Regions from separate parts of the Ensifer sp. KUDG1 genome, predicted to be linked through region 3. Evidence: predicted binding sites of a transcription regulator. Region 3 holds the regulator's gene; each other region holds the start of a gene.
The links. The regulator PhoB, encoded in region 3, activates phosphate uptake and scavenging genes when phosphate is short. The targets are predictions, from matches to a motif close to TGTCATNNANCTGTCAT.

Region 1 (7,447 bases), on a different contig from region 3:
GGATCGCCTGGATCGGCAATGCGTTCAGATGGTTCCAACGCTCACGCCCCTCGCGGCGAACGAGTACGAGCTCGGCTTGCTCGAGGACCTTCAGGTGCTGCATGACCGTGCAGCGGTCGAAATTGCTGAAGCGTTCGCAGAGCATGCCGGTGGTCTGCGGCTCCTGCCGCATGGCGTCGAGCATCTGCCGGCGCAGCCCATTGGCAAGCGCTTTGAAAACCAGGTCGTCTTTCGATTCGGTTGACATGTTATTTTCGTGTAACATATTCTTGTCAGTCTCGACAGGAGGAATACACCATGCCCTTTGAATTTCGTGTGAATGGACGGATCAGCCGCCCTGTCGCCCAGGTTTTCGATGCGGTGGTCAATCCGAACCAGCTCAGCCGCTACTTCGTGACGCTTGGCGGTATCAGCGGACCGCTGGTCGCCGGCGCAACCGTGACCTGGTGGGGCGAAGTGCCGATTGAGGTGGAGGTGGTCGAGCCCAACGAGCGGATCGTCTTTCGCTGGCCCGCCATGGTCGCCGAGGGCGAGGATGCCTACCAGACCCGTGTGGAAATGCGCTTCCAGTCGCTGGAGGATGGCACCACCATGGTGACGATTGCCGAAAACGGCTGGCGCGAGAACGGGCAGGGGCAGAAGAGCTCCTACGCCAACTGCGAAGGCTGGTCGCAGATGCTCGCCTGCATGAAAGCCTGGCTCGAATACGGCATCAATCTGCGCGACGGCTATTACCTCAGCGAACTCTCAGGCAAGCCGGCGCTCGAGCCGCAGGCCTAGAAACCGCCTGGAGCGGTAACGCCGCAAGCGGAAGGACATCTCGAGGCCGCAGCAGGAGCGCCCATCGCACGTTCGTGCACGCGGGCGGCGCTTTTGCTCGCTTGCGGCAATTCTTCGTGGGCTTTGACAGATCAACATCGCAGCCGCACCCAGACGGGTCGGCGGCCAACAGGAGCGTGCGTCATGACGAAAATTACCGGTGGTATCAACATCGCAATGAAGGTCCCCTCGCATCAATATGAAGCGGTGATCGCCTTCTATCGCGACACAGTTGGCCTCGAACCCATCCCGGAAAAGTTGCCTGCCGTCGGCTTCAAGCTTGGGCCGAACCAGCTGTGGATCGACGAGGCTGCGAATTTCAGCCAGGCGGAAGTCTGGCTCGAACTCTTCACCGATGACCATGCCGGTGCCCTTGGGCAGCTCGCCGCCAAGGGGATCGTACGCTGCGACGCGATCGAGGATCTGGGCGAGGGCTTTCGTGGCGGCTGGATCATGAACCCGGCCAATATCGTACACATGGTCAGGGCGCCGGACGCCTGGTAAGGCGCCCGGCCGCCGATTTCACCTGTCCTCAGTACATCGGAGGGAGGCCGCCATTGTTGGCGCTGGCCATCGGGATCCCGCCGGTCGGCTCGGTCATCGGCGGTTCGGCCTGCAGCACGACGACGCGTGAATCGAGCGGCACGCGGCTGTAGAGGTCGATGATATCGGGGTTGAAGAGGCGGATGCAGCCGCTCGAAACGGCCTTGCCGATCGACCAGGCCTCGGTCGTACCGTGGATGCGGAACAGCGTGTCGCGGTTGCCCTGGAAGAGATAGAGCGCGCGCGGTCCGAGAGGATTGCGCACGCCCGGCTCCATGCCGCCGGCAAGCGGCCCGTAGCGTTCCGGCTCGCGTTCGACCATGCTTTGCGTCGGCGTCCAGCGCGGCCATTCGGCCTTGCGCGCGATGCGCGCTTCGCCTTCGAATTCGAGACCGGCCTTGCCGACGCCGATGCCGTAGCGCATCGCCATGCCGCCATCTTGCACAAGGTACAGGAAGCGGTTCTGGGTATCGATGACGATCGTGCCCGGCGGCTCATGGGTCTGGTAGGCGACCTGCTGGCGCAGGTAGCGCTTGTCGACCTTGCTGATGTCGATGGCATCCAGCGGGAACTTTTCGTTTGGCAGCGGGCCGTACATCGCCACGTAGTATGGATCCGGTCCCTTCGGCTTGGCGGGCCCCGACGTGGTGACGCAGCTTGCGAGCGTCGAGGTGGCGAGAAGAAGGGCGAAGAGCTGCGCCAGGCGGCCGGCGCTGTTCCGGGACACACACATAATTTGAATTTTGATCCTGCTGATTGTCATTTTCGGGCGGGAGGCACGGCTTTTGCCGCTCTTCCGTTCTAATGTCAAAGACGGCGTCGGGGCGGCGACAGCATGTCGCAAATGAGGCAGCCGATGAGTGTGGCCGAATGGCGACAGTCGGCAATGGTGCTTTGCGCTCGCAACATAGCTTGATCCTCTTTCGACCACGGGTGTATGCCATAGCCATGCAATGGAGCGATCAGGCCATCATTCTCGGGATCCGGCGGCACGGCGAAAGCTCTGCTATCGTCGAGGTCATGAGCGCCACCCACGGCCGGCATCTCGGCATGGTGCGCTCCGGCCGCTCGCGCTCGATGCAGCCGGTGCTGCAGCCGGGCAACTCGGTGGAGGTCACCTGGCGTGCCCGGCTCGACGAGCACATGGGCGAATTCCGGATCGAGCCGGTTGAGTTGCGCGCCGCCCGGCTGATGGAGACGGCGACCTCGGTCTACGGCATCCAGGCGCTGGGCGCGCTTTTGCGCCTGCTTCCCGAGCGTGACCCGCATCCGCATCTCTACGAGGCGCTGACCGTCATCGTCGATCATCTGGCCGATCCCGCCGATGCCGGCGAATTGTTCGTGCGCTTCGAGCTCGCAGTCCTCAACGACCTCGGCTTCGGCCTCGATCTTACCGAATGCGTCGCAACCGGTACCCGTACGGAACTCGTCTACGTCTCGCCGAAATCGGGCAGGGCGGTTTGCCGGGAGGCGGGAGAGCGCTATGCCGATCGCATGCTGGCGCTGCCGGATTTCTTGTCCGCCGAAGCGCGAAGGGCTGCGGACCACGACAGCCTTGCCGCCGCCTTCCGTTTGACGGCCTTCTTCCTCCACCGCCATGTCTATGAACCGCGCGGCCTCGATGTTTCTTCCGCCCGCGACGGCTTCGTTCATGCGGCGCTGAAGGCGCTGAAAGCGCAATCCTCGGCCGCCTGATCTTCTACAGCGCCCGCGTCTTGTCAGACGCGCAAAGGTCGCTGTAGCACTTTGAATTGTCGCATGTTTTTGTCCTTTAACCGGCTACGATTAAAGGAAACATGCAATAGGAGTTTTCGATGCACCAAGAGCTTTACCCCGGCATGGCCGTGTCCGGCATCGGCGTGTTGTCGCTTGACCGTGTCGCCCGCGACGGCGGCCTGAAGGCGATGCAGGACCTGTTGAGCGGCGACTTGCCGGCCCCGCCGATGTCAAAGACGCTGAAGTTCGGACTAAGCGAAGTGGAAGAAGGGCGGGTGGTCTTCAGGGGATTGCCGACCGAAGAACACCTCAATCCGCTCGGCACGGTTCACGGCGGATGGACGGCAACGATCATGGATTCCGCCCTCGGCTGCGCGGTCTTCACCACGGCCAAACCGGGGGAGGCCTATACGACGGTCGAGTTCAAGGTGAACCTCGTGCGCCCGCTGCTGCCCGATATGGGCGAGGTTTTCTGCGAGGGACGCATCGTGCATCGCGGCCGCACCATCGCGACCTCCGAAGCCTGGCTTCGCGACCGGAACGGCAAGCTGCTCGCCCACGGCACCGAAACCTGCGCCATCTTCCCGATCGACAATCTCAGGCGTTAAGCAATTCCAGGAAAAGTGCGCAGCGGTTTTCCGTCCGGAATTGCGAACCCGGAAGGCAAATTCCAGGAAAAGTGCGCAGCGGTTTTCCGTCCGGAATTGCGTCGCTGCAATCGATCTTGGATACAAGAAACGCCGCGCAGAACTGCGCGGCGTCCCTATTTGCAATCGCAGTCCCGGTCAGCCGATGCGGCCGCCGCCCTGTTTGGTCACAGCGACGACGGCCGGGCGTACCGGCATGTCGTCCTTGAAGTCCGGCCAGCGGGTGGCCGGGGTCTCGTAAGTGGCAAGGCCGGCGTCGCCCGGGTGCTGGACGGCCAGGAAGAAGGTGTCCGACGTCGGGTTGAAGCAGGGGCCGCACATTTCCGCACCGACCGGCACGCGGAAGAAGAGCTTCGACGTGCCGCGGGCGGCGCCGTCCGTGTCGATCGCCCAGATACCGTCGGTACGGCCGGTGTCCTTCGCGTTGTTGCCGTCGGTCGAAACCCAGAGGCGGCCGTCGGTGTCGATGGCGCAATTGTCGGGCATCCCGAACCAGCCGTTCTTGGTGGTCGCGGTCGAGAACGAAGCGCCGACATCGGCCACGCTCGGATCGCCGCACTTCAGGAGCACGTCCCAGCGGCTCTTCAGCGAGGCGAAGTCGCCATCGGTTTCTGTGATTTCGACGATATGACCGAAGGCGTTCTTGGCGCGCGGGTTGGCGGCGTCGACTTCGTCGGCCTTGCGCTTGGTGTTGTTGGTCAGCATCACGTAGACCTTGCCCGTCTTCGGGTTCGGCTGAACGTCTTCCGGACGGTCCATCTTGGTGGCGCCGAGCGCGTCCGAGGCAAGACGGGTGTTGATCAGTACGTCGGCTTGCGAGGCGAAGCCGTTGGCTTCGGTCAGCGGGCCTTCGCCGTGCGTCAGCGGCATCCAGGTGACAGTGCCGTCTTCGTCGAACTTGGCGACGTAGAGCGTGCCCTCGTCGAAGAGGTTCATGTTGGCGGCGCGGTCGTCAGGGTGGAAGGTGCCCTTGGTCACGAACTTGTAGACATAGTCGTAGCGCTCGTCGTCGCCGGAATAGAGCACGACGCGACCGTCCTTGTTGACGATCGATTCGCAGCCTTCGTGCTTGAAGCGGCCGAGAGCCGTGCGCTTCTTCGGCACCGAGGTCGGGTCCAGCGCATCGACCTCGACGATCCAGCCGAAGCGGTTGGCTTCGTTCGGCTCCTTGGAGATGTCGAAACGGTCGTAGAAGGACGCCCATTCATACTGGCCGCCCGGTGCGCCGAGCCGCTTCAACTGCTTGTATTCCGGATGGTCCTCGGCGATCTCGCCGCCGAAATAGCCGTTGAAGTTTTCTTCGGCCATCATGTAGGTGCCCCAGGCGGTGACGCCGCCGGCGCAGTTGTTGAGCGTGCCGAACACCTTTTTACCGGTCGGGTCGGATGGCGTCTTCAGGCGGTCGTGGCCGGCGGCAGGGCCGGTGATCTGCATCTCGGTGTTGACGGTGATACGGCGGTTGTTCTTGCCGTCGAGAACCGGCTGCCATTTGCCGTCGACCTTGCGGATCTCGATGATCGTGCCGCCATGGGCGGCCATCTCGATGTCGACAAGCTCCTTGCTGTATTCGCCGAGAACGACCTTCTCTTCCTCGACTTCCTTGCCGTCCTTCGTCACCTTTTCCTTCACGACGCTGGCGAAGGCTGGGAACATCAGCTCGGCATTGGTGTATTCGTGGTTGACGACGAGCAGGCCGTGGTCGGCGCTGCCGTCGAGCGGGATGAAACCGACATAGTCGTTGTTGTAGCCGAACAGCTTTTCCTGGGTGGCGGCCGTCTGGTTCTTCGGGTCGAACTCCGGGCTGTCGGCGAAGATCTTGTCGCCCCAGCGAAGCAGGACGTCTGCATCATAACCTTCGGCGACATGGTGCTTCTCGTCGACGCCGGCTTCGATCTCGGTGAAGTCGAACAGCGAACCGTCTTCGGCGCGTGCCTCTTCGGCGGTCAGGAGAGCGAGCGGGCTGACGGTGGTCGAGATCGCGGCAACGGCCAGCGAGCCGCCGATGAACGAGCGACGCGAGAAGCGGCGATGGATGATGTCACCCATCGTCGGATTGGCGGAACAGTTGTGGCCGACATCTTCCAGCTCTTCCCTGCGTTCCGTCAGCGTCTTGAATTCGGTCTCTTCCGTCTGGGCGAGATGCTTGTCCATGATCGGGTCTCCTGGTTGAACGATGGAAACCACCGCGCGAGGCAGCGGTGTTCATCCGCCTGTACCAGCTGCCCGATGACAGTTCTGCGACATTTCCGTGAAGAGATTACAGCGCTTGGCCGTCTATAGATTTGGCGCTTGCACAAAAGTCTGTATGGTTGCGCGCGCCGGCGATTGCGCCTGCCAGGGGAAAGTATGTTCGAACTTATTGCTTTAGCTGCCTTTATTCTGGCCCTGTCCGCCTATCTCGGCAACCGCAGGACGACCGAGCGCCTTGGTGCCGAACTGGCCGCCCTCAAGGCGGAGGTCGTGGCGCTGAAGGCCGCGCCGGGCGATCGCGCTCCGGCCGAAGGAGCGACCGAGGCGCTTACGGCTGCGGACGAATTGCCGGCTGTGCCGGAGACGCTGGGGCCAGAGACGCTGGGGCCGGAGACGTTGGACGATGCTGCTGCCGCCATGTCGGCCAGCGCGCGCGAAGGCGCCCGGATTTTCGGCGATGCAGAGGGAACCGCGGCCGAAATCGAGGGCGAGGAGACGATCGCTGCCAGCACGGAAGCACCGCAGCCGGTCGCAACGGCACCCCGTCAGACCGAGAGCCTGGAAAGCCGTCTCGGAGCCCGGTGGGCCGTCTGGGTTGGCGGCATCGCATTGGCGCTCGGCGGCGTCTTCATGGTCAAGTACTCGATCGACGCCGGCCTGCTGAGCCCGGCGGTTCGCCTGACGCTTGCCGCTTTGTTCGGCCTCCTGCTGATGGCCGCTGGCGAGGTCATCCGTCGGCGCGCCGTGCCCGTGATCGCCAACGAATTCCAGAATGCCATGATCCCCGGCATCCTGACGGCCGCCGGTGCCGTCACACTCTTCGGGGTCGCCTATGCCGCCTATGGCATCTACGACTATATCGGCACGGGCACGGCCTTCGTTCTGCTGGCGGCGATTTCGCTTGCGACCGTCGGCCTGTCGCTGCTGCATGGGCAGGCGCTCGCTGGCCTCGGCCTGCTTGCCTCGCTCGCAACGCCGCTGCTCGTCTCGAGCAATGAACCGCGCCCCTGGGTGCTCTTCGGCTTCCTCTCGATCGTGTGGCTCGCGACCTTGCTTGCGTCGCGCCTGCGCAGCTGGACCGTCGTTCCGACCTTGGCCAATGCGGGCGTCGGGCTTTGGGGCCTGGCCTACATCACCGCCGTCGCGCCATTCGACCCGCGGCCGGTCGCCTTTGCGCTGCTGGTGATGATCATCGGCGTCGGCCTCATCTGGCCGGGCGCCACGGAAGCGGCGCCTGCGCCCGAAGCGCCAGAAGGGGCCGAGCGACGCGGGGCCGTTGCCCGTCCCTGGGAGCGGCTGTTCATCCCGCCGCATGCGGCCATCTCCATTTCGGCTGCCGTCGCCGCCACCGTGCTTGCGCTCCTTCTCATCAGCCCGGCGGTGGCCGCGGTCGAATATCCGGTGACGGAGTTTGCCGTCGTCATTGCGGCGCTGGCAGCCCTGGGGGCCTGGCGGCCGACGGCCGTGTACCCCGCCGCGCTTTCGGCGGTCGGCGCTGTCGCTGGCGTCTGGAGCCTGACGGCGCTGAGCGG
Region 2 (7,447 bases), 420 kb from region 3:
AATCGCAGCGCGCCGCTCGCGCCGCCAATCGTCAAGCGCACGGCCATAGCGATCGATCCGGCGCGCTATGATGCCTATATCGGCACCTACAGGCTGGCTCCGGATTTCGAACTTACGATCTTTCGGGATGGCGAAAGCCTTTTTGCCCAGGCGACCGGGCAGGATCGGCTCGAAATCCTTCCGGAGGCCGAGCACCGCTTCTTTACGAAGCTCATCGATGCCCAGATCAGCTTCACGCTCAAGGGCGACCGTGCCGAAAGCCTGACCTTGCACCAGGGCGGGCAGAACAGCCCCGCACCTCGGGTCTCGAAATGATAGTCGCCTCCCGCCTCATAAGCAGGCGGGAGGCGATTTCCGCATCGATCAGAACAAGAGATCGATGGTGAAGTAGGCGAGCGCCGAAATCGCCGCCGCGGCCGGCATGGTGATGAACCAGGCAATCACGATGTTGCCGGCAAGCCCCCAGCGGACGGCCGAGACCCGGCGGGCCGCGCCGACGCCGATGATCGCGCCGGTGATGGTGTGGGTGGTCGAGACCGGGATGCCGAGCCAGGTGGCGGCAAAGAGCGTGATCGCCCCGCCGGTTTCGGCGCAGAAGCCCTGCATCGGGTTGAGTTTGGTGATCTTCGACCCCATCGTATGCACGATCCGCCAGCCGCCGAACAGCGTGCCGAGCGCGATCGCCGCCTGGCAGGTGATCACCACCCAGAACGGCACGTAGAATTCCGAGCCGAGATAGCCCTGCGAGTAGAGCAACACCGCGATGATGCCCATGGTCTTCTGCGCGTCGTTGCCGCCATGGCCGAGCGAATACATTGAGGCCGAGATGAACTGCATCACCCGGAAGGTGCGGTCGACGGCAAAGGGCGTCTGGCGCACGAAGATCCAGGAAACGATCAGCACCAGGAGCAGCGCCAGGAAGAAGCCGATCGCCGGCGACATGAAGATGGCGCCAACGGTCTTCAGAAGGCCGGTCCAGACGATGGAGCTGAAACCGGTGCTGGCAAGACCGGCACCGACGAGGCCGCCGATCAGCGCATGCGACGAGCTCGAGGGGATGCCGAAGAGCCAGGTGACGATGTTCCAGACGATCGCGCCGATCAGCGCCGAAAAGATCACCAGCGGCGTGACGATACCGGGATCGATGATGCCCTTGCCGAGCGTTTCGGCCACGTGCAGGCCGAAGAACAGGAAGGCGATGAAGTTGAAGAAGGCCGCCCACATGACCGCATATTGCGGCCGGAGCACCCGTGTCGAGACGATCGTCGCGATCGAGTTGGCGGCGTCGTGCAGACCGTTCAGGAAGTCGAAGAACAGCGCGATGCCGATCAGTCCGACGAGCAACGGAAAGGCGAGCGTCGCATCCATCAGACGTTCTCGATCACGATGCCGCTGATTTCATTGGCGACGTCCTCGAAGCGGTCGACCACCTTTTCGAGTTCGCCATAGATCTCGCTGCCGATGATATAGGCCATCGGGTTGCTGGCGCCGTGGCGGCGGAACAGGTCCTTGAGGCCCTGTTCGTGCAGTTCGTCGGAGCGGCCCTCGATGCGGGTGACTTCTTCGGCGATCGCGATCAGGCGGTCGTGATTGGCGCCGATCCGATCGAGCAGCGGAATGGCCTCGGCGATCAGGTGCGCGGCCTTGACGACCGTGGTGCCCATTTCGCGCATGCCGGGATCGAAGCTCTTCTGTTCGTAAAGGCGGATCGTCTTGACGGTCTTGTGCATCATGTCGATGGCATCATCCATCGACTGGATCAGATCCTTGATGTCGCCGCGGTCGAAGGGCGTGATAAAGGACCGGCGCACGGCCAGCAGCACCTCGGCGGTGATGTGGTCCGCCTCATCCTCGAGCGCGACGATCCGGTCGCAGTGTTTTTCCAGATCGTCGCCGCCAGCGAGAACCTTGTCGAGCGCATCGGCAGCACCGACGACGGTGCGCGAATGTTTTGCGAAGAGGTCGAAGAAGCGATCCTCGCGGGGAAGAAGTTTGCGGAACCAGGCCAGCATCACACGTATATCCATCTGTGGATTGTCATGCGGCTGTCATATTTCACCAGGTCCTTTATGAAAAGCACCGAATCAAAGGGGTTTGTCGCCTTTCCCCTGTCGATATCGGCCTATCTTGCACGATATGGCGACGCGTCCCATTTCGCCTTGCCTTGGCGGGCGCTTTCGTCCTAGCTGCGCCCAACGTCGAATCCGGACTGCCGATGCCACAAAAGGTCTTTCTCAGCCGCCTGAAACTGATGGAGTTCCGCAACTATGCGGCGCTGTCGCTGGAACTCGACCAGCGCCACGTGGTGCTGACGGGAGAGAACGGCGCCGGCAAGACCAACCTCATGGAAGCCGTCTCTTTCCTTTCGCCCGGCCGCGGCCTCAGGCGCGCAGCCTATGCGGACGTGACCCGGGTCGGTGCCGGCGACGGGTTCTCGGTCTTTGCGGAAGTCGAAGGCATGGAGGGGACCGTCGAGATCGGCACCGGGACTGCCGGCGTCACGGAAGGGCAATCCCGGCGGCTGCGGCTGAATGGAACGCCTGCGGCGACCGTCGACGAGCTGACCGACCACCTGCGCGTTCTCTGGCTGACGCCATCGATGGACGGGCTCTTCACCGGACCTTCAGCCGACCGGCGACGGTTTCTCGACCGGTTGGTGCTTTCGCTCGATCCGGAACACGGCCGGCGCGCCAGTGAATTCGACCGGGCGATGCGCAGCCGCAACCGGCTGCTCGGCGAGTTCCGTCCGGACCCGGTCTGGCTGACGGCAATAGAGCGCGAAATGGCCGGCCTCGGCGTCTCCATGGCGCTGGCGCGGCAGGAAATGCTGGGCCTGCTGACGGCGCTCGTCGAGCGCACTGTCGACGAGAGCGTCTTTCCGTCGGCCCGCCTGGCGCTATCGGGCTTTCTCGACGACGAGGGCCATCGTCCGGCCTATGATCTGGAAGAACAATATCTGACGATGCTGCGTGATGGGCGTCCGCGCGACGCCGCAGCGGGGCGCACGCTCGACGGGCCGCACCGCAGCGACCTGCTCGTGCGTCACCGCGAGAAGGACATGGAGGCAGCACGCTGCTCGACCGGGGAGCAGAAGGCGCTGCTCGTCGGCCTGGTGCTGGCGCATGCGCGCCTCGTCGGCGACATGACCGGCCACGCGCCAGTGCTGCTCCTTGACGAGATCGCCGCCCATCTCGACGTCAACCGCCGCGCGGCTCTGTTCGATCTGGTCGATGGGCTTGGTGGCCAGGCCTTCATGACCGGGACGGACCAGTCGATGTTTGAGGCGCTCGGCGAACGCGGCCGCTTCCTGACCGTTTCACACGGCAGCGTTACCGGATAAGCAGAGGTCACCGAGGAGGATTTTGCCATGACCGGTGAGAACAAGCTCGACCAATCGGAGATCACCCGCTACGCCCGCCATATCGTGCTGCCGGAAATCGGCGGCGCCGGGCAACAACGGCTGAAGGCAGCCCGCGTGCTGGTGATCGGGGCCGGCGGGCTCGGCGCTCCGGTGCTCGTCTATCTTGCCGCCGCCGGCATCGGCCGGATCGGCATCGTCGACGACGATGCGGTCGCGCTTTCCAACCTGCAGCGGCAGATCATCCACCGTACCGAAGACATCGACCGAGCCAAGGTCGAACGGGCGGCCGAGGCGATCACCTCGCTCAACCCGCATGTCGGCGTCGACCAGCACAGGCTGCGGCTCACCCCCGACAATGCCGAGGCGCTGTTCCGGCAGTATGATCTGGTCATCGACGGCTCGGACAATTTCGATACCCGCTATCTCGCCGCCGATACGGCGGCAGCGGTCGGCATTCCGCTGGTGACCGGCGCCGTCGGCCGCTTCGACGGCTCGCTGACGGTGCTTATGCCCTATAGTGCCGGCCCCGATGGACGACCGAACCCCTCCTACCGCGATCTCTTTCCCGAGCCGCCGCCGGCCGGCGTCGTGCCTTCTTGCGCCGAGGCCGGCATCGTCGGCGCGTTGACGGGCGTCATCGGCACGCTGCAGGCCATGGAGGCGATCAAGGTGATTGCCGGTTTCGGCGAACCGCTGGTCGGGCGGCTGTTGATGTATGACGCGCTGACGGCACAGTTCAACACCATCCGCTACCGCAAGAGGGCATAGCGATGGTGCAGATCTTTCGTATCGACGAAGCATTCGACCGGCACGAGGAACTGTTGGCGCTGATCCTTGGCGCCTTCTCCTACATGGACGGGCGGATCGACCCGCCCTCGTCGGCGCATGCTTTGAACATCGAATCGCTGCGCGACAAGATTGCCGACGAGATCGCCTTCGGCGTCAGCGATGGCGAACGGCTGGTCGGCTGCATCTTCTGCAAACCCGAGGACGATTGCCTATACATCGGCAAGCTTGCCGTCGCGCCTGAGACGCAAGGAAAGGGCATCGGCCGAATGCTGCTCGCTGAAGCCGAAGCGACGGCGCGTGCGCTGAAACTTCCGGCGCTGAGACTGCTGACCCGCGTCGAACTCGCCGACAACCACCGCGCTTTTGCCGCCTGGGGCTTCGTTCAGAGCGACACGATGTGCCATCCCGGATTTACCCGGCCGACGGCGATCGAGATGCGCAAGGCGCTTTAGTTTTCGAACGTCAGCCAAGCAGATCCGCGACCGCACGACAGGATCGTGCGGCGTTTCGCGATCAGTCGCGGCCCGGCAGAACCCGGTCCGGCGGACGGTGGCCGTCGAAGAAGGTGCGGATGTTGATCACCACCTTCTCGCCCATGTCGATGCGGCCTTCGAGCGTGGCCGAACTCATATGCGGCAGGAGCACGACCTTGCCTTCGCCGGCAAGCTTGATCAGCTTCGGATTGACCGCTGGCTCGTTCTCGAAGACGTCGAGACCGGCGCCGGCGATCTTGCCTTCACGCAGGCACTTGATCAGCGCCGTCTCGTCGATGATGCCGCCGCGGGCGGTGTTGACGATGTAGCTGTCCGGCCGCATCAGGGCGAGCCGGCGGGCGGAGAGCAGATGATAGGTCGCCGGCGTCGACGGGCAGTTGACCGAGACGATGTCGACGCGGGCAAGCATCTGGTCGAGGCTGTCCCAATAGGTCGCCTCCAGCATCTCCTCCGTTTCGGCCTTCACCCGGTGACGGTTGTGGTAGTGGATCGAGAGGCCGAAGGCCTTGGCGCGGCGGGCCACGGCCGTGCCGATCCGGCCCATGCCGACGATGCCGATGCGCTTGCCGGCAATGCGGCGGCCGAGCATCCATGTCGGCGACCAGCCGGCCCATTCGCCCTTGCGGTCGGTCAGGATCTGCGCACCTTCGGCAAGCCGGCGCGGCACCGCGAGGATAAGCGCCATCGCCATGTCGGCGGTGTCTTCCGTCAGCACGTTGGGCGTGTTGGTGACGGTGATGCCCTTGCGGGCGGCGGCATCGACATCGATGTTGTCGACGCCGTTGGAAAAGCTCGCGATCAGCTTCAGCTGCGGGCCGGCCTGCTCGATCAACGCCGCGTCGATGCGATCGGTCACCGTCGGCACCAGCACGTCGGCGCGTTTGACCGCGGCCACAAGCTCCGGCTGGCTGCGCGGCGTATCGTCGATGTTCAGCTCCGCATCGAAGAGTTCGCGCATGCGCGTCTCGACGATGTCTGGCAATTTGCGGGTGATGTAGACCGTGGGCTTCTTCTTGCTTGTCATTGCTGCGACGGGCCTTGTTGACGGGTCCTTAACCAAGTTGGGCGATACTTTCTCCCTGTAGCCGCAATTTCTACCAGACCCCACCGGGAAGACAAACAAAACTCGCGTCGTCGTCCCCGCGATTTCCGCCCGACCCATGGGCCTCAAGTGAACTGCGCCTGCAAAAGCTAGTGCCACGGAATATGGGCTTCGTCATGCGTCACGTCATTTCCAGATTCTCGCTCTCGTTGATCGCCGCCTGCCTTGGCGCCGCGATCATGACGTCGGCGGCTTACGCTCAGGCCGCCAAGGGCGCCAGCGGGCTGCCGCTGCCGCGCTTCGTCAGCCTGAAATCCAAGAGCGTCAATCTCAGGATCGGCCCGAGCGTCGATTACGCGGTCGCCTTCCGCTACATGAAGCCGGGCGTGCCGGTCGAGATCATCCAGGAATACGATAACTGGCGCCGCATCCGCGACGCCGACGGCACCGAAGGCTGGGTGAACCAGGCGCTGCTCTCCGGCGACCGCACGGCCGTCGCAGCCCCCTGGATGCGCGGCAAGGGCGAAGGCGTCTTCGTCAACATGCGCCGCGACGCGCAGGGCAATTCCCCGATCGTCGCCCGCATGGAGCCCGGTGTCATCGTGAAAGTGGGCGAGTGCAATGGCGACTGGTGCCATGCCGAAGCGCAAGGCGTCGAAGGCTGGATCGCCCAGGGCGAAATCTGGGGCGCCTATCCGGGCGAGGCCTTCAAGTAAGGCCGCGCCCGTCTTTAACCAAAATCAATTGGGTCGGATCAGGCGAGACCAGCCTGCTTGGCGGCCGTTTCCAGCGACACCATCGGCCGCGGCCCGATCTGGCCGATGACGATGCCGGCGGCGAGATTGCCGAGCTTGCTGCAGTCTTCCAGCGAACGCCCCGTCGTGTAGCCATGTAGGAAGCCCGCGGCATAGAGGTCGCCAGCACCTGTTGTGTCGACCACCTGGGCGATCGGCGTTGCGCCGACACGAACCCGCTCTTCTCCACGCACGACCACCGAACCTTCTTCGCTGAGCGTCACCGCGGCGAGCTTGCAATCCTTCGACAGCTTCTCCAGCGCCAGATCGAAATCCTCGGTCTCGTAGAGCGCCAGCGCTTCCTGCTTGTTGGCAAAGACGATATCGACCGTACCGGAACGCATGAGCTCCAGGAACTCGTCGCGATAGCGGTGAACGCAGAAGCTGTCGGACAGCGTGATCGCGGTCTCGCGGCCATTTGCATGGGCGATCCGCGCGGTCTCGCGAATGGCGTCCTTGGCGCGCGGCGGATCCCAGAGATACCCTTCGAAATAGGTGACCTTGGATTGGGCGACGACCTCGGGCTCCACGTCCTCGGGGCCGAGTTCGACGCAGGCGCCGAGATAGGTGTTCATCGAGCGCTCGCCGTCCTCGGTGACGAAGATCATCGAGCGCGCGGTCGGCGGCACGCTTTCGAGCGGCTTCGTCTGGAAATAGACGCCCTGGGCGCGAATGTCGTGGGCGAAGATCTCGCCGAGCTGGTCGCTCGCGGTCTTGCCGAAATAGGCGGCACGACCGCCGAGGCTGGCAACGCCCGCCGCCGTATTGCCGGCACTGCCGCCGGAGGCTTCGACCGCCGGGCCCATGCGCGAGTACAACAACTCGGCTCTTTCGGCATCGATGAGGTTCATGGCGCCCTTTATGATGCCGTTTTCATTGAGAAAGGCATCGTCGCAGCGCGCGATGATATCAACGATGGCGTTGCCGATCGTCAGCACGTCGTATTTTGTCATGAACCTCGTCCGGT
Region 3 (7,447 bases):
GCCTTCTCGCTCGATTCACCCGGGCTCGTGCGCACCCTGAACTGAAGCCAATCCGGAACAGCCTGTCCTTCACTGACGTCGCTCTAACTCGCGGCCAGTCGACCGGAGGCGCCCGCTACTGCGGGCGCACCTCGCTAGCTTCGAAGCGATAGGTCGTCGAGCAGAACTCGCAGGTAACCTTGACTTCGCCATCGTCGATGGTGCTTTCGAGGTCGTCCGTGCTCAGGTTCGACAACACCGACTGAAGCTTTTCGCGCGAGCAGCTGCAACGGTCATAGACCGCCTGCGGTTCATAGACGCGGACGCCGCGCTCGTGGAACAGGCGATAGAGCAGCCGCTCGGTTCCGACCATCGGATCGGTCAACTCGTCCATGTCGATCGTTTCGACCATCACCTTGGCTTCAGCCCAGAGATCGTCGTCCTCGAACGCGCTTTCGCCGTCATCGCCGTCGCCGCCCGAGAGGTCGGGCTGGCGCATGCGCTCCGGTGCTTCGGGCAGGAACTGCGCGACCATGCCGCCGGCGCGCCAGCGATGCCGCGGCTTGCCGTTTTCGTCGCGATCGAGAAGCTCGGCCACGCCCAGGCGCACCTTGGTCGGGATCTGCTCCGACTGACGGAAATAGACGCCGGCGATTTCTTCCAGCGTCGCTCCGTCGAGCGCAACGATACCCTGGTAACGCTGGGTATGGGCGCCCTGGTCGATGGTGAAGGCGAGCACGCCCTTTCCGAGCAACTCGTGCGAAAGGGTCCGGCCGTCCTTTTCGGCAGCCGCAAGTGCTTCCTGATCGTAGCGGGCATAGGCGCGCACGCGATCCGGCGTCGAGAAATCGGCGACCACCAGATCGACGGGGCCATCGCCCTGGGTCTGGACGATCAGCTTGCCTTCGAACTTCAGCGAGGTCCCGAGCAACACAGTGAGCACGACGGTTTCAGCAACCAGGCGCGCAACCGGAAGCGGATAGTTGTGGCGCTCGAGGATTGCGTCCAGCATCGGGCCGAGCTGCACGGCGCGGCCGCGCACGTCGAGGCCTTCCACCTGGAAAGGCACGACGTGATCGTCACCGGCAAAGTCGAACTCACCAAGCCCTGGCGTCATGTCGGTCATGTCTTGCTCCTTGCCTTCAGCCACCAAGCTGCACCAGAGATATTGCTATCCCCGCGCAACGTGCTCGCTGTCTCAGTTGATCCCGCGATAAACGGATTGTCCACCAGGTATGTGCCGCCGCCATAGCAACGCACCACCTCGACGGTTGCGCGCTCACTACTTTCAGGAGCGCCCGTATGCCGCCTAAATCGTGTCGCACGTGGACAATGTCAAGTGCGGTGCACACGCCCCTATACGGCGCACGCTCGGCGGAGCGCACTGAAGCCTCTTCGCCGCCGTCGCGCGCGACCGGGCAGCCGGCTCAGACGAGCCCCATGCACCAGGCAATGACCGACTTCTGTGCGTGCAGCCGGTTTTCCGCCTCGTCGAAGACCACGGACTGCGGGCCGTCGATCACATCGTCGGTCACCTCTTCGCCGCGGTGCGCCGGCAGGCAGTGCATGAACAGCGCATCGGAGGCCGCACGCTTCATCAGCGCCTCGTTGACCTGGTAGGGCTGGAAGACGTTGTGGCCGCGGGCGCGATGTTCCTGGTTCATCGAAATCCACGTGTCGGTCACGACGCAATTAGCGTCGGCGACGGCCTGCTCGGCATCATGACACAAGAGGACCTCGCCGCCATTGTTGCGCGCCCAATTCAGGAACTTGTCCTGCGGCTCGGAGCCGAGCGGCACGGCCATGTTCATGCGATAGCCGAAACGGGCGGAACCTTCGATCAGCGAATGCAGAACGTTGTTGCCGTCGCCGGTCCAGGCAATCGTCTTGCCCTTCACCGGGCCGCGATGCTCCTCGAAGGTGAGAATATCGGCCATGATCTGGCACGGGTGGGTATCGTCGGTCAGGCCGTTGATGACGGGGACCGTCGCATGTTCGGCCAGCTCCAGAAGACGGCGGTGGTCGGTGGTGCGGATCATGATGGCGTCGACGTAACGCGACAGGACCTTGGCCGTGTCGCCAATCGTCTCGGCGCGGCCGAGCTGCATTTCGGTGCCCGACAGAAACAGGGTTTCGCCGCCGAGCTGGCGCATGCCGACATCGAAGGAAACGCGGGTGCGGGTGGAGGGCTTTTCGAAGATCATCGCCAGCATCTTGCCGGCGAGCGGCTTCTCGGCGGTTCCGGCCTTGGTCGCCGCCTTTCGGACGCGCGCATCGTCGATGATCGTCCGGAGGTCGGCGGCCGTCATGGCCGAAAGATCGAGAAAATGTCTGGTGCCTGCCATCGTACTCGGTTCCTGTCTGAAAAATCGATCCCCGGTGCGGCACGCCATATACGTGCTCGCACGAAGGTCATTCTAGCGCCATAGTCGGCCTTGGGTCGCTACCTTCAGGCCGCGGCGTTGCCGCTTGCCTTGCGAACCGCCTCGGCGGCGCGTTCGATACGTGCCAGGCCCTCGCGGGCCTCCTCGGCCGTGATCGTCAGCGGCGGCAGCAAACGCAGTACGTTTTCGCCGGCCGGCACAGCCAGAAGCTTCTCCGCGCGAATTTCCTTCAGCAGATCGGCCGAAGGGCCCTTCACCTTGATGCCCAGCATCAGACCGTCGCCTCGGATCTCCTCGATGACATCAGGGAAACGGTCCTTGAGCGACGCAAGACCCTGGCGGAAGACCAGCGCGACATCGCGCACATGCGTGAGGAACCCGTCGGCCAGAACGACGTCGAGCACGGCATTGCCGACGGCCATGGCCAGCGGATTGCCGCCATAGGTGGAGCCGTGCGTGCCCGCCACCATGCCAGATGCGGCTTCCTCGGTCGCCAGGCACGCGCCGAACGGGAAGCCCCCGCCGATGCCCTTGGCGACCGCCATGATATCCGGGCGGATGTCGGCCCATTCATAGGCAAACAGCTTGCCGGTACGGCCGACGCCGGTCTGAACCTCGTCCAGGATCAGGAGCAGGCCGAACTCGTCGCAAAGCGCGCGCAGTTCCTGCATGAACTCCTTGGTCGCCGGGCGGATACCGCCCTCGCCCTGGATCGGCTCGATCAGGATCGCTGCGGTTTCCTCGGTGATCGCATTCTTGACGGCAGCGATGTCGCCGAACGGGACCTGGTAGAAGCCCGGCGCTTTCGGACCGAAACCTTCGATGTATTTCTGCTGACCGCCGGCGGCGATCGTCGCGATCGTGCGGCCGTGGAAAGCCCCCTCGAAGGTGATGACGTGGAATTTCTCCGGGTGACCCTTGGAGAAGTGGTAACGCCGTGCCGTCTTGATGGCGCATTCCAGCGCCTCTGCGCCGGAATTGGTGAAGAACACCTTGTCGGCAAAGGTGACTGCGGTCAGCCGGCGACCGAGGCTTTCCTGGCCCGCAATCTCATAGAGGTTGGACAGGTGCCAAACCTTGTCGGCCTGCGCCTTCAGCGCTTCGACGAGGTGGGGATGCGCGTGGCCAAGCGAATTCACGGCAACACCGGCGCCGAAATCGAGATAACGCGTCCCGTCTTCAGCGATCAGCCAGGCGCCCTCTCCTCGCTCGAAACGCAACGGCGCGCGCATGTAGGTATCGTAAAGCGGCGTTGTTGCAGTCATGCGAGGCTCTCCTTCACTCCAGATCGACATCGATCCCGCGCCTCACGCGGGCCGATAAAAATCAAAAATGCCGCCTTTCGGCGGCGCAGGCACTATTCCCATTTCGCGCTGCAATGTCAACAAAACCAAGCCTTGCAGCGCAACATGAAGGGTCGATTCCTGGCAGCAGAAAAATCGTCCGGGAGGGCTTGCAAAAATGCAACGCCGGCCGAGCAAGTTGGGGAAAACTACGAAATCGATTCGGCCTGATTCCCGGGACTCTTGCCACAGAGTCCAGCGGTCAGTACGTTAACATTCAATTACTAGACGCATGCGGCGGACCTAGTCACCAAAAGAGTTATCGCGTTTGCAACCCCGGGGTTCAGCCGGGGTGCGGTGAGGGATTCTGCCATCCCCAACGCTGAGAACGGAGAGTGCAGAAATGAACTGGACTGACGAGCGGGTGGAGAAACTGAAGAAGCTTTGGTCCGAGGGCCTGAGCGCGAGCCAGATCGCGGCACAGCTCGGCGGCGTCAGCCGTAACGCTGTCATCGGCAAGGTTCACCGCCTGAGCCTGCCAGGTCGCGCCAAGGCCGGCGGTAGCACCACGACGGCGGCCCGTCCGAAGCGCCCGACCTCGGCACCGCGTGCGCCGAACTACGCTTCGCGCGTTTCGGCCCGCCCGGTTGCACGCACGGCCGGCGCTGTCGTTCTCAAGGAAGAAATCGAAGTCGATCTCGTTGCCGAGCAGGATTTCAGCACCCGGACCGACGTTGTCGTGCCGATGTCGCGCCGCCTCGAGCTGACCCAGCTCACCGAGCGCACCTGCAAGTGGCCGATCGGCGACCCGCTGAAGGAAGAGTTTCACTTCTGCGGCAACGATTCCCCGGAATCGTCGCCTTACTGCACCTTCCATGCGCGGCTGGCCTACCAGCCGTCGGGCGAGCGCCGCAGGGCCCGCTAAGAAGCCGGACAGCATCAATAAAAAAGGGGCCGATCGGCCCCTTTTTTTGTTGGAGACTTCCGGATCTGTCAGCTTTCGAGCGAATAGCCGGCGCCGCGAACGGTGCGGATGACGTCGGGCATGTTCGAGAAATTCAGAGCCTTGCGCAGGCGACCGACATGCACGTCGACGGTGCGTTCGTCGACATAGATGTCATGGCCCCAGACGCCATCCAGAAGCTGCGAGCGCGAGAAGACGCGGCCCGGCGAGGACATCAGGAACTCCAGAAGACGGAACTCGGTCGGGCCGAGGCGCACTTCGCGGCTGCGGCGGTGAACGCGATGGGTCTCGCGGTCGAGCTCGATGTCGCCGCAGCGAAGCAGCGTCGACAGGACCTCGGGCTTTGCCCGGCGCAGCATCGCCTTGACGCGCGCCATCAGCTCCGGCGTGGAGAATGGCTTGACCACATAGTCGTCGGCGCCGGTCGCCAAACCCCGGACGCGCTCGCTTTCCTCGCCGCGCGCCGTCAGCATGATGATCGGCAGGCGCTCCGTCTCCGGGCGCTGGCGCAGCCGGCGGCAAAGCTCGATGCCGGAAACACCGGGCAGCATCCAGTCGAGGATGAGCAGGTCGGGCAGCCGCTCCTGAAGCCGGATCTCCGCCTCGTCGCCCCTGAGGATCGTGTCGACGTCGAAGCCCTCGGCTTCCAGATTGTAACGCAGCAGAACGCTCAGCGCCTCTTCGTCTTCGACTACGGCGATTTTTGGCAACATCAGGTAACGTCTCCTTACCGCGGGCGACCCTTGGGCTCATCGGCCCGGCCGGCGCTCAGACACTCTAAATCTGGAGCACGTCCGCCGATTTCAAAGGCGGGGCGAAAACCGCGTGCTTCAGATACAGGAATTCGGGGCCGCGACCGAAGCCGCGACCGGATCAGATTTCAAAGGGCATGCATGCTTACGGCGCGCTCGGCGCTCAGTCGTTGACCGAGCCCAGCGTCGACGTGGTGTCATCCTTCGGGCGCTCGCCTTCCGGCTGGGCACCCGTCGCCATGTAATAGATCGTCTCGGCGATGTTGGTCGCGTGGTCGCCGATGCGCTCGATGTTCTTGGCGCAGAACAGAAGATGCGTGCAGGGCGTGATGTTGCGCGGATCTTCCATCATGTAGGTCAGCAGTTCGCGGAACAGCGAGGTGTAGATCGCATCGATCTCCTCGTCGCGCTCGCGGATGCTGTTGGCCTTCTCCGGCGAGCGCGAGGCGTAGACGTCGAGCACTTCCTTGAGCTGGACCAGAGCGAGCTCCGCCAGGTGCTCCAGGCCGCGGGCGAGCTTGCGCGGAATACCGGATCCGGCGACCGCGATCACGCGCTTGGCGGTGTTCTTGCCGAGATCGCCGACGCGCTCCAGATCGGAGGCGATGCGGATCGAACCCATGATCTCGCGCAGGTCGGCGGCGACCGGCTGGCGCTTGGCGATGGTGACGATCGCCTTCTCGCCGATCTGGCGCTCGGCGTCGTCGAGAACGGTGTCGTCCGAGATCACCTTCTGCGCGAGAGCGAGGTCGGAATTGACCAGCGCGCGAACGGATTCAGCGACCATCTGCTCGGCGAGACCGCCCATCTCCGAGATGCGGCGCGTCAGGTACTTCAGTTCTTCGTCATAGGCGGACATGATATGCATGGACATGATCGTCGATCCTTACGGGCGCTTTGCAGTTACTGTTGCAGCCTTATGCGGCCTCAGCCGAAGCGGCCCATGATGTAATCCTGGGTGCGCTGGTCATCCGGATTGGTGAACATCTTGTCGGTGTCGTTCTCCTCGACGAGATTGCCGAGGTGGAACATGGCGGTGCGCTGCGAAACGCGGGCGGCCTGCTGCATCGAGTGGGTCACGATGACAATCGTGAAGTTCGTGCGCAGTTCGTGGATGAGTTCCTCGACCTTGGCGGTCGCAATCGGGTCGAGCGCAGAGCAGGGCTCGTCCATCAGGATGACTTCCGGGCTGACGGCGACGGCACGGGCGATGCAGAGGCGCTGCTGCTGACCACCGGAAAGGCCAGTACCCGGCTCCTGCAGGCGGTCCTTTACTTCGTTCCACAGACCGGCCTTCTGCAGGCTGGTCTCGACCACTTCGTCAAAGTCGGCCTTGGTGCGGGCAAGTCCGTGGATGCGCGGACCGTAGGCGACGTTGTCGTAGATCGACTTCGGGAACGGGTTCGGCTTCTGGAAGACCATGCCGACGCGGGCGCGCAGTTCGACGACGTCGATCGTCGGGTCGTAGATGTCGTCTTCGTCGAGCGTGATCTTGCCGGTGACGCGGCAGTTCTCGATCGTGTCGTTCATGCGGTTCAGCGTGCGCAGGAAGGTCGACTTGCCGCAACCCGAAGGACCGATCAGCGCCGTGACCGTGTTCTCGCGGATGTTGAGGTTGACGTCGAAAAGCGCGCGCTTCTCGCCGTAATAGACCGACACATCCTTGCCGATCATCTTGTAGGGCACGGTGTTCATTTTCTGATCCAGGGCCTTCTCGACTGCTGCTTCTGACATGATGTTCATAGTAATTACCTCACTACCAGCGGCGCTCAAAGCGACGTCGCAACAGAATGGCTCCAAGGTTCATGACGACCAGGAAGATGAGAAGAATGATGATTGCGCCAGAGGTGCGCTCGACGAAGGCGCGTTCCGCCTCGTTGGCCCACATGTAGATCTGCACCGGCAGCGCAGTCGACGGCTCCATCGGCGAACCGGGAAAATCGACGACGAAGGCGACCATGCCGATCAGGAGCAGCGGCGCGGTTTCGCCAAGCGCATGGGCAAGACCGATGATGGTGCCGGTGAGGATGCCAGGCATGGCGAGCGGCAGCACGTGGTGGAAGATGGTCTGCATCTTCGACGCGC

Region 1: M2267_RS16055 (PhoX family protein) is a predicted target of PhoB. The motif match lies at 5,952-5,968, and genes of this name have one in related genera.
Region 2: M2267_RS00285 (DUF47 domain-containing protein) is a predicted target of PhoB. The motif match lies at 2,036-2,052, and genes of this name have one in related genera.

Annotation. Positions count from the first base shown of each region.
Region 1 is NZ_JBNDIG010000005.1:329,538-336,984, reverse strand. Features, by position in the region: gene M2267_RS16085 (ArsR/SmtB family transcription factor) at 1-247, opposite strand, end outside; gene M2267_RS16080 (SRPBCC domain-containing protein) at 298-780, shown strand; gene M2267_RS16075 (hypothetical protein) at 964-1,323, shown strand; gene M2267_RS16070 (L,D-transpeptidase) at 1,352-2,095, opposite strand; gene recO (DNA repair protein RecO) at 2,311-3,057, shown strand; gene M2267_RS16060 (PaaI family thioesterase) at 3,177-3,686, shown strand; gene M2267_RS16055 (PhoX family protein) at 3,864-5,876, opposite strand; gene M2267_RS16050 (DUF2339 domain-containing protein) at 6,072-7,447, shown strand, end outside.
Region 2 is NZ_JBNDIG010000001.1:48,114-55,560, reverse strand. Features, by position in the region: gene M2267_RS00295 (serine hydrolase) at 1-315, shown strand, start outside; gene M2267_RS00290 (inorganic phosphate transporter) at 364-1,368, opposite strand; gene M2267_RS00285 (DUF47 domain-containing protein) at 1,368-2,012, opposite strand; gene recF (DNA replication/repair protein RecF) at 2,216-3,340, shown strand; gene M2267_RS00275 (molybdopterin-synthase adenylyltransferase MoeB) at 3,368-4,129, shown strand; gene M2267_RS00270 (GNAT family N-acetyltransferase) at 4,135-4,602, shown strand; gene M2267_RS00265 (2-hydroxyacid dehydrogenase) at 4,664-5,668, opposite strand; gene M2267_RS00260 (SH3 domain-containing protein) at 5,851-6,402, shown strand; gene M2267_RS00255 (adenosine kinase) at 6,441-7,433, opposite strand.
Region 3 is NZ_JBNDIG010000001.1:463,679-471,125, reverse strand. Features, by position in the region: gene apaG (Co2+/Mg2+ efflux protein ApaG) at 1-45, shown strand, start outside; gene M2267_RS02380 (Hsp33 family molecular chaperone) at 116-1,105, opposite strand; gene argF (ornithine carbamoyltransferase) at 1,407-2,324, opposite strand; gene M2267_RS02370 (aspartate aminotransferase family protein) at 2,429-3,628, opposite strand; gene M2267_RS02365 (GcrA family cell cycle regulator) at 4,050-4,571, shown strand; gene phoB (phosphate regulon transcriptional regulator PhoB) at 4,640-5,323, opposite strand; gene phoU (phosphate signaling complex protein PhoU) at 5,526-6,239, opposite strand; gene pstB (phosphate ABC transporter ATP-binding protein PstB) at 6,290-7,105, opposite strand; gene pstA (phosphate ABC transporter permease PstA) at 7,119-7,447, opposite strand, start outside.